Shumkonia mesophila: one gene and its partner. Each later gene encodes a partner of the first gene's protein in a complex. Links are inferred from orthologs where the notes say so. Each region holds a gene or a part of one and is shown on either strand. Other genes may lie near its edges.

The links.
Region 2: the proteins of ODR01_RS24275 (region 1) and ODR01_RS20850 are in contact, whole or in part, in a solved structure (PDB 1A0O), measured with the Escherichia coli proteins. The link is inferred for Shumkonia mesophila from one-to-one orthologs.

The regions. Positions count from the first base shown.
Region 1 is NZ_JAOTID010000030.1:268-6,636, forward strand. The notes cover bases 2,165-4,972. They hold ODR01_RS24275 (chemotaxis response regulator CheY), read right to left. Parts: upstream 3,858-4,972; coding sequence 3,471-3,857; downstream 2,165-3,470. Other genes in these bases: ODR01_RS24265 (EAL domain-containing protein), read left to right, coding at 2,165-2,733; ODR01_RS24270 (protein phosphatase CheZ), read right to left, coding at 2,809-3,447; ODR01_RS24280 (response regulator), read right to left, coding at 4,058-4,777. Also shown: more of ODR01_RS24265, read left to right, coding at 1-2,164; ODR01_RS24285 (methyl-accepting chemotaxis protein), read left to right, coding at 5,787-6,369. UniProt on the Escherichia coli protein: Involved in the transmission of sensory signals from the chemoreceptors to the flagellar motors.
Region 2 is NZ_JAOTID010000015.1:142,904-148,298, forward strand. The notes cover bases 1,804-5,236. They hold ODR01_RS20850 (hybrid sensor histidine kinase/response regulator), read right to left. Parts: upstream 4,854-5,236; coding sequence 2,004-4,853; downstream 1,804-2,003. Other genes in these bases: ODR01_RS20845 (chemotaxis protein CheW), read right to left, coding at 1,804-2,007. Also shown: ODR01_RS20840 (PAS domain S-box protein), read right to left, coding at 1-1,433; more of ODR01_RS20845, read right to left, coding at 1,513-1,803. UniProt on the Escherichia coli protein: Involved in the transmission of sensory signals from the chemoreceptors to the flagellar motors. CheA is autophosphorylated; it can transfer its phosphate group to either CheB or CheY.

The DNA of each region.
Region 1 (6,369 bases):
CGCCTCGTCCACCATATCGATTCCCGGGTGGCGGCCGGCCAACTCTCGCTACTCGAGGCCCAGGAATGGGCCAAGGAGGAGATCCGCAACCTGCGCTTCGGAGAATCCGGGTACTTCTGGATCATCGATACGCACGCCAGGATAGTGGCCCATCCGGTCCGGCGCGAACTCGAAGGCGTCGACATGGCCGCCGCCGCCGATCCGTACAGCCGGGCGGTTGCCGCCGCGGCCCTGCAAGCGATCAAAACGAGGGAAAGCGGATTCATCAACTATGAGTGGCCAAAGCCGGGCTCGGATTCCGCCGTTCACAAAGTCTCCTTCATCACCCTGTACGGCCCTTGGGAATGGATCATCGGCACCGGCCTTTATATCGATGACGTCCGCGAAATGATCTGGACGCGAACCGCCTTCGTCGGCGGCATCGCGCTCGCCGTCCTCGCCATCGTCGTCGCCGGGTCGATGTGGATCGCCCGCGGCATCGCCACGCCCTTGGCCGCCGTCACCCGCAGCCTGGTGCAATTGACGGAAGGGCAGTTTTCCTCGCCGGTCCGCGAACCGGAACGCCGCGACGAAATCGGCGACCTGGCCAGGGCGTTCAACTTTTTCCGCCAGAAGACACATGAGATGGAGCGGCTGCGCATCGAAAAGGAGATCGCCCAGGATCGCGAACGCCAGGCCCTGCGGGAAGGCGAGAGCCGCTATCGCCTGCTGGTCGAGCAATCGCCGGATGCGGTGCTGGTCCACCGGAACGACGAAATCATCTACGCCAACAATGTCGCGGCGTCGCTGTTTAGGGCGGAAAGGCCCGAAAAGCTTATCGGCATGGCCGTCGACGACGTCCTCGCTCCGGCGCACCAGGAAAAGGCCCGGGCCCTGCGGCGAAACGTCCTCGTCTCGGGATGGGCCATGCCGCTGACCGAGGGCGCCTACCGCAAGCTCGATGGCGAGAACTTCATCGCCGAGGCCACGGCCGCCCGCGTCCATGTCGACAACGGCTACGCGGTACACACGGTGATTCGCGACGTGACCGAACGCAAGCGCGCGGAAGAAACCTTCCGCAAGCTTTCCAAGGTCGTCGAGCAAAGCTCGTCCCTGGTCCTCATCACCGACGCCCACGGCCACATCGAATACGTCAATCCGAGATTCGAAGAGGTTTCCGGCTACGCGTTGGCCGACGTGGCCGGAAAGACCCCCGGCGTCCTCAAGTCGGGGAACACCCCGGACACCGTCTATCAGGAGCTTTGGGGCGCCATCAAGCAGGGCCGCGAATGGCGGGGCGAGTTTTGCAACCGGAAGAAGAACGGCTCGCTGTTCTGGGAATACGCCATCATCTCCCCGATCAAGGGCGAGGATGGCGGAATCACCCACTATGTGGCCGTCAAGGAAGACCTGACCGTCCGCAAGGCCTACGAAGAGCGTCTGCTGCGCCAAGCCCACTACGACGCGCTGACCGACCTGCCCAACCGCGCCCTGGCCATGGATCGCCTGTCCCAGGCCCTGGGCCGGGCCCGTCATGGCAACCGGGTGGTCGCCCTGATGTGCGTCGGCATCGACGATTTCAAACGGATCAACGGCACGTTCGGCCACGCCGCCGGTGACGACGTGCTGATCGAGGTGGCGGACCGCCTGCGGGCGGCCATCGAAGACAGCGGCACCATAGCCCGGTTGGAGGGCGACGTCTTTTCCATCATTTTCCCCGACCTCGAGGCCGGCATTCATGCCGAAATCGCCAGCCGGCGCGTCATTAACGCGCTGGCCGAGCCGTTCTTCATCGACGGTCAGGAAATCATCCTGACGGCGAGCATCGGCCAGACGCTCTTTCCCACCGACGGCATCGAGCCGCAGGTTCTCCTGCGCAACGCCCAATCGGCCCTCCAGCGGGCCAAGTCGGCCGGGCGCAATACCTGCCGCTACTTCACGCCGCGCATGAACGTGGATGCCAGGCGGCGCATTCAGATGCAGTCGCTGCTGCGCCGTGCGATCGAAAACGACGAACTGTCGGTGCTCTACCAGCCGGTCGTCGAAACCGCCACGCGCCGATGGGTGGGCGCCGAGGCGCTGATGCGCTGGAACAGTCCGCAACTGGGCCCGATCCCGCCCAGCGAATTCATCCCGTTGGCCGAGGAAAGCGACTTGATCGTCAGCCTCGGCGAGTGGATCCTGACCAAGGCCTGCCGGCAGGCCGCCCACTGGAACCGGTCCAGCGGCACCTCCCTGCACATGGCGGTCAACGTCTCGGCCCGCCAGTTGAGGGACGTGTCCTTCGCCGAGACCGTTGCCCGCACCCTGCACGAAACGACCTTGCCGCCGGACCATCTCGAGCTCGAACTCACCGAGCGGCTTCTCGTCGAGTGCGGTACCCAGAACGGGCGGATCATCGAGGTTCTCGACGGCATGGGCATCAGCCTGTCCATCGACGACTTCGGCACCGGCTATTCGGCGCTCACTTATCTCAGGCAGTTCCCCACCAAGATCCTGAAGATCGACCGCAGCTTCATCCGCAATCTGGGATCGAGCGAAAAGGACGCCGCCCTGGTCAAGGCCATGATCGCGATGGCCCATTGCCTTGGCATCAAGGTCATCGGCGAGGGCGTGGAAACGCCCGGCCAGGCGATGGTCCTCAACGGCGCCGGATGCGACTTCATCCAGGGATATCTCTACGGCAAGCCGATGTCGGCCGACGATTTCGCGGCCGGCCTTGCCGACAAGACCGCCAAGCGCGCCGTCGGCTGAACCCGGCAAACGGAACGGCCGGCTTTCGCCGGCCGCTCCAGGAACCGCATGGGGCGCCCGCGGGCGCCCGGACAGTCAGTTGAATCCGGCCAGAAGCCGGTCGATCTCGTCCTGCGAGATCCCCTCGCCGGGTTGCTGCGGCCCATGCAGCAACTCCTCGTCCGAAGACGCCGCCGCCTTGGCCGCCGGCTTTTGCGCCTCCTTGCCCTTGATCTCGCCCAATTCGCCGCCGAAGGCAACGACCAGGGCGTCGACCTTGACTTCGATCTCCTTGAGGGCCTTCACCACCTTGGTGATACGCTGGCCGGTGATGTCCTGGAAGCCGCACGCCTCGTAGATACGGGTCGTGGCATCCGCCAGGGAGTCCTGGTCCTCGCCCTCCAGCTTTTCGCTGACCCGCTCGATGGTTTCCGTGGCGTCCATGATTTCGTTGGTCGCATCCGCGGTCGCCTGGACGATGGCATCAAGCTCGTTCGTCGCCGTCGGCAGGTACTCGGCCTTCACCTCGTCGGGCCGCAGGGCCGCGATCTCGGCCTTGGCCGACTGGATATACCGGTTGAGGGCTTCCAGCTCGGCGTAGATCTTGCGGCTGACCCCCACCAGGTTCGGCGTACCGGAGGACAGCAGCGCGGCAATGACCTTGGCCACCTCCTCGACCTTCACCGTATCTCCATACCGGCGCCGCAACTCCTCGAGAAGCCGAGCGACGTCCACTCTCTTATTCGGCATGGCGGAACCTAAAACTCGCCCAGGACACTGGCCATTTTGGCCTTGAGCGTCTCGGCGTTGAAGGGTTTGACGATGTAGTTCGAAACCCCCGCCTGTTTGGCGGCGATCACGTTCTCCGGCTTGCTCTCCGCGGTCACCATGATGAAGGGGATGTGCCTCAGCTTGTCGTCGGCGCGAACTTCGCGGAGCAGCTGAATGCCCGTCATCGGTTCCATGTTCCAGTCGGAAATGACCAGTCCGAACCCACCTTCGCGCAGCTTGAGCAGCGCCTCGGTGCCATCGGTCGCTTCATGGACATTGCGAAAGTCCAATTGGCGGAGCAAATTGCGAAGAATCCTGAGCATCGTGCGATAGTCGTCCACGACGAGGACCTTCATGTTCTTGTCGACAGGCATTTGTTACTCCATTCCAGGACGGCCTCGAGACTTACCTTTCCTTCCCCCATTCTCCACGTTCCCCAAGGCCGTTGGACGGTCGACGCGGAACGTACAGTCTTGCCAAACATATTGGCAGAAGGCCCCATCCCGCAACCGGATTTGCATCGGCGCGTCGCCGACCGCGTCGTCGCCGGTTTCGGGGGAGCGGGAAGAGGCATTCATTGGATTTTGACTTCGGGCGTAAACACATAGCCGGAGCCGCGAACGGTCTTGATGAAAATCGGGTTGGCCCGATCCTCTTCGATCTTGCCGCGCAGCCGCATGACCAGCACGTCGATGCTCCTCTCGAAGGGAAACATCTCGCGGCCATAGACCAGATCCAGCAGGCGGTCCCGGCTCAGCACCTTGTCCGGATTACTGATGAAGGCGGCCAACAAATCGAACTCGGCGGACGTCAGCTTGATCTCCTCGCCGGCCGGCGCGTAAAGCTGCCGGCGTCCCATATCGAGCCGCCAGCCGGCGAACGTCGCCGTGTTCTGGCCCGCTTTCATTTCATGGTGGAGGTTGCCCGAACGCTGGCTGCGCCGCAGGACAGAGCGCACCCGCGCCAGCAGTTCGCGGGCCTCGAAGGGTTTCGGGATGTAGTCGTCGGCGCCGATTTCCAGACCGACCACGCGATCGACGATGTCGGCCCGGCCGGTCACCATGATGATGGGGACGTCCGATTCCGAACGGATCTCGCGGGCCAGTTCCAGCCCATCCTCCCCCGGGAGCATCAGATCCAGGATCACCAGATCGACGTCCTGCTTGCCAAAGATGTGGCGCATGGTGGTGCCGTCCCTGGCTCCGGACATGCGATACCCCTGGCTGCCGAGGTATTCCTCGATAAAGCTGCGAACAGTAGGATCATCCTCGACAACGAGAATATGCTCCGACATCGCTATTTTGGCCCCACCCTAATAATGCAGACACCCTGCGCCGGGATCATAGCAGATCACCCCGAGCCTGGGGAACCAAAGGAAAACGCCTGCTCGCGTTGATCGCCGAACGCGTTCGCCCCGCGCCATTCCGAACCCACGCTCCGGTCACGGGCGCCGTTCCGCCCGCTTTCGGCTTCCCCACCTTACGACCGTCGAACGCACAATACCCCGAAGTCGTGCCGAAAGGTAGCCGCACCAGAATGCGCTTCCAATGGCAAGAACCGTGCCACCCCTCCCCCGCCGGTGTCCCTCCCGCTCCCCATAGGAATGAGAATTAGTCCCGCCTCAATCCAAGGGGATATCGTAACAATTGAAACATACTCGAAAAAAAATAGAAATATTTATGAAAGAATGTCAACATTTTTGAAAACACATCTTTATTTACAACGAAACTCCGATCTGTATATTTGATCTTTGGTGCGCTGATCTTGAGAAAAGACAACACGTTGGGGCATTCTCGTCATATTCGGGCACCCCTTTCCAACCAAGAATAGCGTGTTGTCATGGCGTTTTGAAGCCGGCCTGCCCCTGCACGCGGGGGGGACCCTCTCCCGCCAGAGATCGATTGTCTTGGAGCCGTGGATTCGTATTCCTGCGCGAGACCAAAGCTTTTCAGACCGTTCCCTCGGCGATCCCTATCCCGACGTTCCGCTGTTTTGCGTGGCATCACCGTGCCTCGCCTCTATGGGAAGGTCGTCGTGCGTGGTAGTCTTTCAACCGATCCGTCGCCCCTTGGTGGTACGGCGGGAGGTTTGTCCAGAATGGAGAAGACGCCGACAACCCCCGGATGAAACGCGGCAATGGCTTTTTCCGTGAAGCCCTGGGACCGGCGTCTTGGTGCAAAGTGGAGAAGAAAATGCGAGCAGATGCCCTTGACCGGTCGAGCTTTCTGGGAGAGCAGCAACCGATTGGGAAAGGGAGCTCGCGCCTGGAGGAAGGCGGAAGCAAGGCATTCGTCAAGACCTGGATGCAAAAGGTCCTCCAGTTCCGCATTGGAGCGAAGATCGCGCTGGGTTTCGCGGCCGTTCTGGTTTTGACCGCGGGGGTCGCCTTCGTCGGTTGGAGCGGGCTGACCAATTTCGGCTCGCAGGTCAAGGCGGCCAATGACTCCAATGCCGTGGTCAGGACGCTGCTGGAAACCCGGACCGACGAAAAGAACTTTCAGATCCGCAGCGACGAGAAGTTCATCCAGGCCGTCGCCGCCAGGATCGCCCGCATCCACGACCTCGGCACCGAGCTGAGGGCCGAGGTCCAATCCGACGCCGACAAGGCGATGGTCGACCGCCTGCTGGCGGCGGTCGACGCCTATCACGCGGCGTTCACCAAGTATGCCGACCTACAGAAAGGCAAGGACAAGGCCCTCGCCGCCGTGGTCCAGGAGGCCGGCAGTTTTGAAGAACTGGCCGGAGAGATCGAGGAAGACCAGAAGATCGCCTATCAGTCCCTTCAGCAACGGGTCGACAAGCTTGAACTGACGCGCGACGACCGGCGCGTCAAGTCGGAAGACGCCAATCGCCTGCTCGCCATGGTCGGCGCCGCCCGCCGCGACG
Region 2 (5,395 bases), on another replicon or contig:
AGTCCGCCGCCGCTGTCCTTTATGGAATACTGGAAGTCGCGGAAGGGGTGGCGGCCGGCCAGCACTTCCTTGTGCGCCACCAGGTCGGCGGGGTGGATGATCGGATCGCCGGCCGTGAACGGCGATTGGCCGATGATCTTCTCTTTCGGCACGCCCACCAGTTCGAGAAACCGGTCGGACACGAACGCGAAGCAATTGTCCGGGTTGGTTTCCCACATCCAGTCCGAGCTGGCCTCGGCGAAATCCCGGAAGCGATCCTCGCTGTCCCGCAGCGCCTGCTCGGCGCGCTTTCTGACCGTGATGTCGTGGGCCACGCCTTCGATGCCGGCGATGTCGCCGTCCTCGTCGAAATAGCGGCGGGCCGTGGTCAGCGCCCACAGTTCGGTGCCGTCCCGATGACGAAGCATGACTTCGTACCCGTCCAGCTTGCCGCCGTTATCGTCCAGCAGCATCATCAGGTCGGTCGGTGTGCCGGGATCGGCGAAGAAGCTGGCGAAGTGGTGGCCCAGCATCTCTTCCGGGGCGAATCCGGTCAGATCGACGACCGAGGGCGACATCATGATGATGCGTCCTTCGCGATCGGTGCGAAAGAAGGTGTCGACCATGTTGTCGAGGATGCCGCGCAGGTCCCATTCCGACCAGCGCAGGGCCTCCTCGGCCCGCTTTCTCTCGGTGATGTTGGTATGGGAGGCGCCGATGGCGGCGACGGACCCGTCGGGGCCGAGGATCGGGAACTTCACCACCATGTCCGTCTGCGGCAGGCCGTCGACGCCCACCGTTTCGTATTCGAATTCGGCGGGGCGTCCGGTCGCCAGAACGTCCTCGTCGTGATCGTTGAGGATGGCGGCGGTTTCCCGGCGGAACAGATCGCGCAGGGTCTTCCCCTCGGCCTCCGCGGCGCTCAGCCCCTGCTGGCGTTCCCATTGCTTGTTGACGAGCAGCAGCCGTCCTTCGGTGTCCTTGACGACGATGGCGGCCGGAGAGTTGTCGATGACGGCGCGAAAGCGGGCCTCGCTCTCGCGCAGCGCCCGCTCGACCTGGCGATGGTTCTGACGCGTGCGGGCCGCCTTCAGTTCGCGGACGAGAGCGGGAACCAGGCGGTCGAGACGACTTCTTTCGATACAGTCGTGAACGCCACCCGCCACCAGTTCCGCCGCAGTGGAGGCGTCGGCGGTGGCGGAAACCAGGATGAACGGAACGTCCTTGCCGGCTTCCTGATAGGTCTGGAAGACGGGGGCGCCGCCGAAAGGCGAATGGTCGTGGTCTGCGACCACGGCGTCCCATTCGCCGTCGGCGAGGGCCTTGCGGAAGGCGTTTCTGCTGGTGACGCGGTGGACGGTCGGAGCGAAGGGGCCCTTTTCCAGCGCATGAAGCAGTTCCTCCGCGTCGGCTTCCGATCCCCCCACCAGAAGAACGCTGATCGGACTGTTCATGGTGTTTGTCCCCACCGCACGATCCGCCGTCCTACTGCCTGGGATACGGTTGCGCTTTTCCTGGTCTGATTCCAGGAGATTAGTTCGACCTCGTCTCTCCCACTTCGAACAGCTTTTCGACGTTCAGCACGATGAGGAGCTGGTTCTTGAGACGATAGATGCCCTCGGAGAAGTCGCGCCACAGCGGATCGATGGTGGCCGGGTTCTTCTCGTACTTGTCGCCCGGCACTTCCATGACCTCGCCGACGGCATCGATGAGCAGGGAATAGAGGTTGCCGCCATGCTCGACGACGACGTTCATGCCCGGCTTGTCGTCGGGCCGGGGCGGCAGGGCCAGGCGCTTGCGCATGTCGATCACGGTGACGATGCGGCCCCGAAGGTTGATGGAGCCGGCGATCACCGGATCGGCCAGGGGAATGCGCGCCACGTCACGCGGGCCCAGCACGTCCTGGACGGTCAGCACCGGGATGCCGAACCACTGCCCGGCAATGGTCAACGTCACGTACTCCCGCGTTTCGCGTTCGATGGCCGTCGCCGCCGATGTCTCCGCTTTCACCGCCGTCCGCGCGTTCATTGCACACCTCCCTGGCCCCGCAGGGCGTGTTGGGCGATCGCCTGGTCGACGGTCGCCACCAGCGCGTCGCGGTTGAACTTGGCCACATATTCGTTAAAGCCGGCCGCCATACCTTCGGCCATGTCGCGTTCTCCGGCATGGGTGGAGAGCGCGATCAGCGGCAACGCCGACCACGGCCCCTGGGCGCGGAGTTCGCGGGCCAAGTCGTAGCCGCTCATCCCCGGCATCTCGATGTCGCTGATGATGGCGTCGAATTCCGCGCCTTCGTCACGCAGCTTCAATGCCGCCGCGGCGTCCTCGACCGTCACCACGTCATAGCCGGCCACCGACAGCTGCGGGCGCATGAGATTGCGGAAGAACGGGCTGTCGTCGATCAGCAGCAACCGCTGCCCCTTGCGCCCTTCTCCCGCCCGCGTCATGCCGCCGCCGGGGCGACCGAACCAATCGCTGAAGGCCCGCGTCAGATAGAACGCGGTGTCGATGACGTCGGTCGCCTTGCCGGCCACCACGGCGGTTCCCACCAAGCCGGGCTGGTCGGCCTTCAGTTCCACAGAGATGCGGTCCTCGACGATGTCGATGATGTCGTCGACGACGAGACCCATTGAACGGTCGCCCTCGGTGAACACGATGGTCGGCTGCCGGCCCTCGGTCGCCCACGTGTGGCTGGGGTTGAAGGGCACCAGCGGCATGATGTGGCCGCGGTACTGCACCATGGGCACGCCGTGCGAATGCTCGACGCTGCCGAGGTCGATCTCTTCGAGACGGGCCACCAGGGCCAAAGGCACCGCCTTCAGTTCCTCGTTGCCGGCCCGGAAGACCAGCAGCGACGTGACCTCTTCGTTGAAGGCCACGTGACGTTCGTCCAGCTCGGCCGCTTCCTCGCGGGTCACCGTCACCGCGCTGGTCGTCGCCGCGATGCCGTTGGGGTCGAGGATCATGATGACGCTGCCGTCGCCCAGGATGGTGTTGCCCGAGAACATGGAGATCTCGCGCAGGATCGGCGACACCGGCTTGACCACGATTTCCTCGGTGTCGAACACCCGGTCGACGATGACGCCGAAGCGGTAGGTGCCGACCTGGCAGACCACGATGAACTTCTCGTCGCGGGCCAGATCCGGCGCCTTGGCGCCGCCGTCCAGGCGCAGCAGATGGCTGAGCAGGACGAGCGGCAGCAACCGGTCGCGCAGGCGCAGGACCGGCGCCTCGTTGATCAGTTCGATCGAGCTTTCCGAATGAGCCGACGCGCGGACCAGTTCCAGCACGCTGATCTGCGGGATGGCGAACCGCTCGCCGCCGCACTCCACGATCAGCGCCGAGACGATGGCCAGCGTCAGCGGGATCTTGATGGTGAAGATCGATCCCGAGCCTTCCTTCGAGGAGAACTCGATGGTGCCGCCGATCTTCTCGATGTTCGAGCGCACCACGTCCATGCCGACGCCGCGGCCCGAGACGTTGGTGATCTTTTCGGCCGTCGAGAAGCCGGGGCGCATGATGAACTGATGGATCTGCTGTTCGGTCATGGCCTCGAGCTCGGCTTCCGTCGCCATGCCGTTGGCTAAGGCCTTCGCCCGGATCCGCTTGGTGTTGAGACCGCGCCCATCGTCGGAAATCTCGATGATGATGTGGCCGCCCTCGTGATAGGCGTTGAGCCGGATCAGCCCCTTCTCGGGCTTGCCCGCCTGGAGGCGGTCGGCCGGGCCTTCCAACCCGTGATCGGCCGAGTTGCGCACCATATGGGTCAGCGGGTCCTTGATCAGCTCCAGAACCTGGCGATCCAGTTCGGTGTCGGCGCCCAGCATCTGGAGTTCGATCTTCTTGCCCGATTCGACCGACAGGTCGCGCACGATGCGGGGCAGCTTCGACCAGGCGTTGCCGATCGGCTGCATGCGCGTCTTCATCACCCCCTCCTGGAGGTCGGAGGTGATCAGGCTCAGGCGCTGCAGGGGCACCTTGAATTCGCTGTCGTCCTTGCCGCGGACCATCTGCAAGAGCTGGTTGCGGGTCAGCACCAGTTCGCTGACCAGGGTCATCAGGTTTTCGAGCAGGCCGACGCTGACCCGGATCGAATGCGAGGCGACCGCCGACTCCTTGGTCCCCTCCGCTTCCTTGCGCACTCCGGTAGCCGAGCCGGAACGCTTGCCCACCGAGGCGCCGGAGCCGGAAGCCCCATCCTCGCTCTCGTCGACTTCATCGGCACCGCCGGTCGCTTCGACCGCCGGCTTGGCCGCCGGTTCGACGGCTGTTGCCGTTTTGGAGGCTTCCGCCATGCGTTCGGCTTCCATTGCCGCGCGCAACGCCTCGTCCGAGGCCGCCTTGATGCCGGCCGCCTCGGCCGCCGCCACTTCCTCCAGCAACTCCGCCGCCACCGGGAAGCCGACATCCACCGTCACCGGGACGCTGGCGGCCTCTTGCTCCTTCTCCTTTTTGGCCTTCTTCTTGGCGGGCGCCGGGGTCGGAAGCGACTCCGTCTTGCCTTCCGCCATGGCGTTCAGGAGTTGGATCAGATCACCATCCTCGCCCTCGGGTTCGGTGCCGGTCTCCTCGAGGACTCCCAACAGCTCCTTGATGCGGTCGATCGAGGACAGGATGAGCGTTACCGAACCGGGCGTCACCTCCAGCGCGCCGTCCCGGAACTTGCCCAGCACGTTTTCCGCCGAGTGGGCGACCGTTTCCAGCCTCGGCAGGCCGAGGAAGCCGCACGTACCCTTGATCGTGTGAACCAGCCGGAAAATGTCCTGCAAGATTGCCGAATTCGACGGATCCCGCTCGAACTCCACCAGTTCAACGTCCAGGACCGACAAATTCTCGGACGTCTCCGTCAGAAAATCCGTCAATAAATCGTCCATCACTGCACTCCCTATTCCTCGGACCGGATTCCGGCGAGTCAACGTGTCCACATGCAATCGGCTAGTTGCCGTCGAACCCGCCGATCCCGATAGTCTTCCCGCCGGCACGCGAACGTCGGGTGGATTGGCGAAGCCCTGTTCTATCCCATCGGTACGATAAAGGCCGCACGTTTCGAAAGAATGTCTAGGACGGAGTTTTTGGTAACGGTTTGTCGCCTAAGTGTGACAGCCTGAAACAATTTCCGTTAAAAAGAAGAAAATTCGCCCGATGGCCGTCCCCCACCCCGCCGATGGTGGGCGGAGTGGGGGGTACGGAAGGGGGTTACGCGCCCCGTACGTTGGCCAGGAACTTGTCGACTTCGGCGCGAAGCGTCTCGGATTGGCGGGACAGGTCGGCTGCCGTCGACTGGATCTGGGCGGCCGCCGCCCCGGTGTCGTTGGCCGCCTGGCTGACGCCGCTGATGTTGGAGGAGACCTCGTGGGTGCCGGCCGACGCCTGCTCGACGTTGCGGGCGATCTCCTGGGTTGCCGCACCCTGCTCC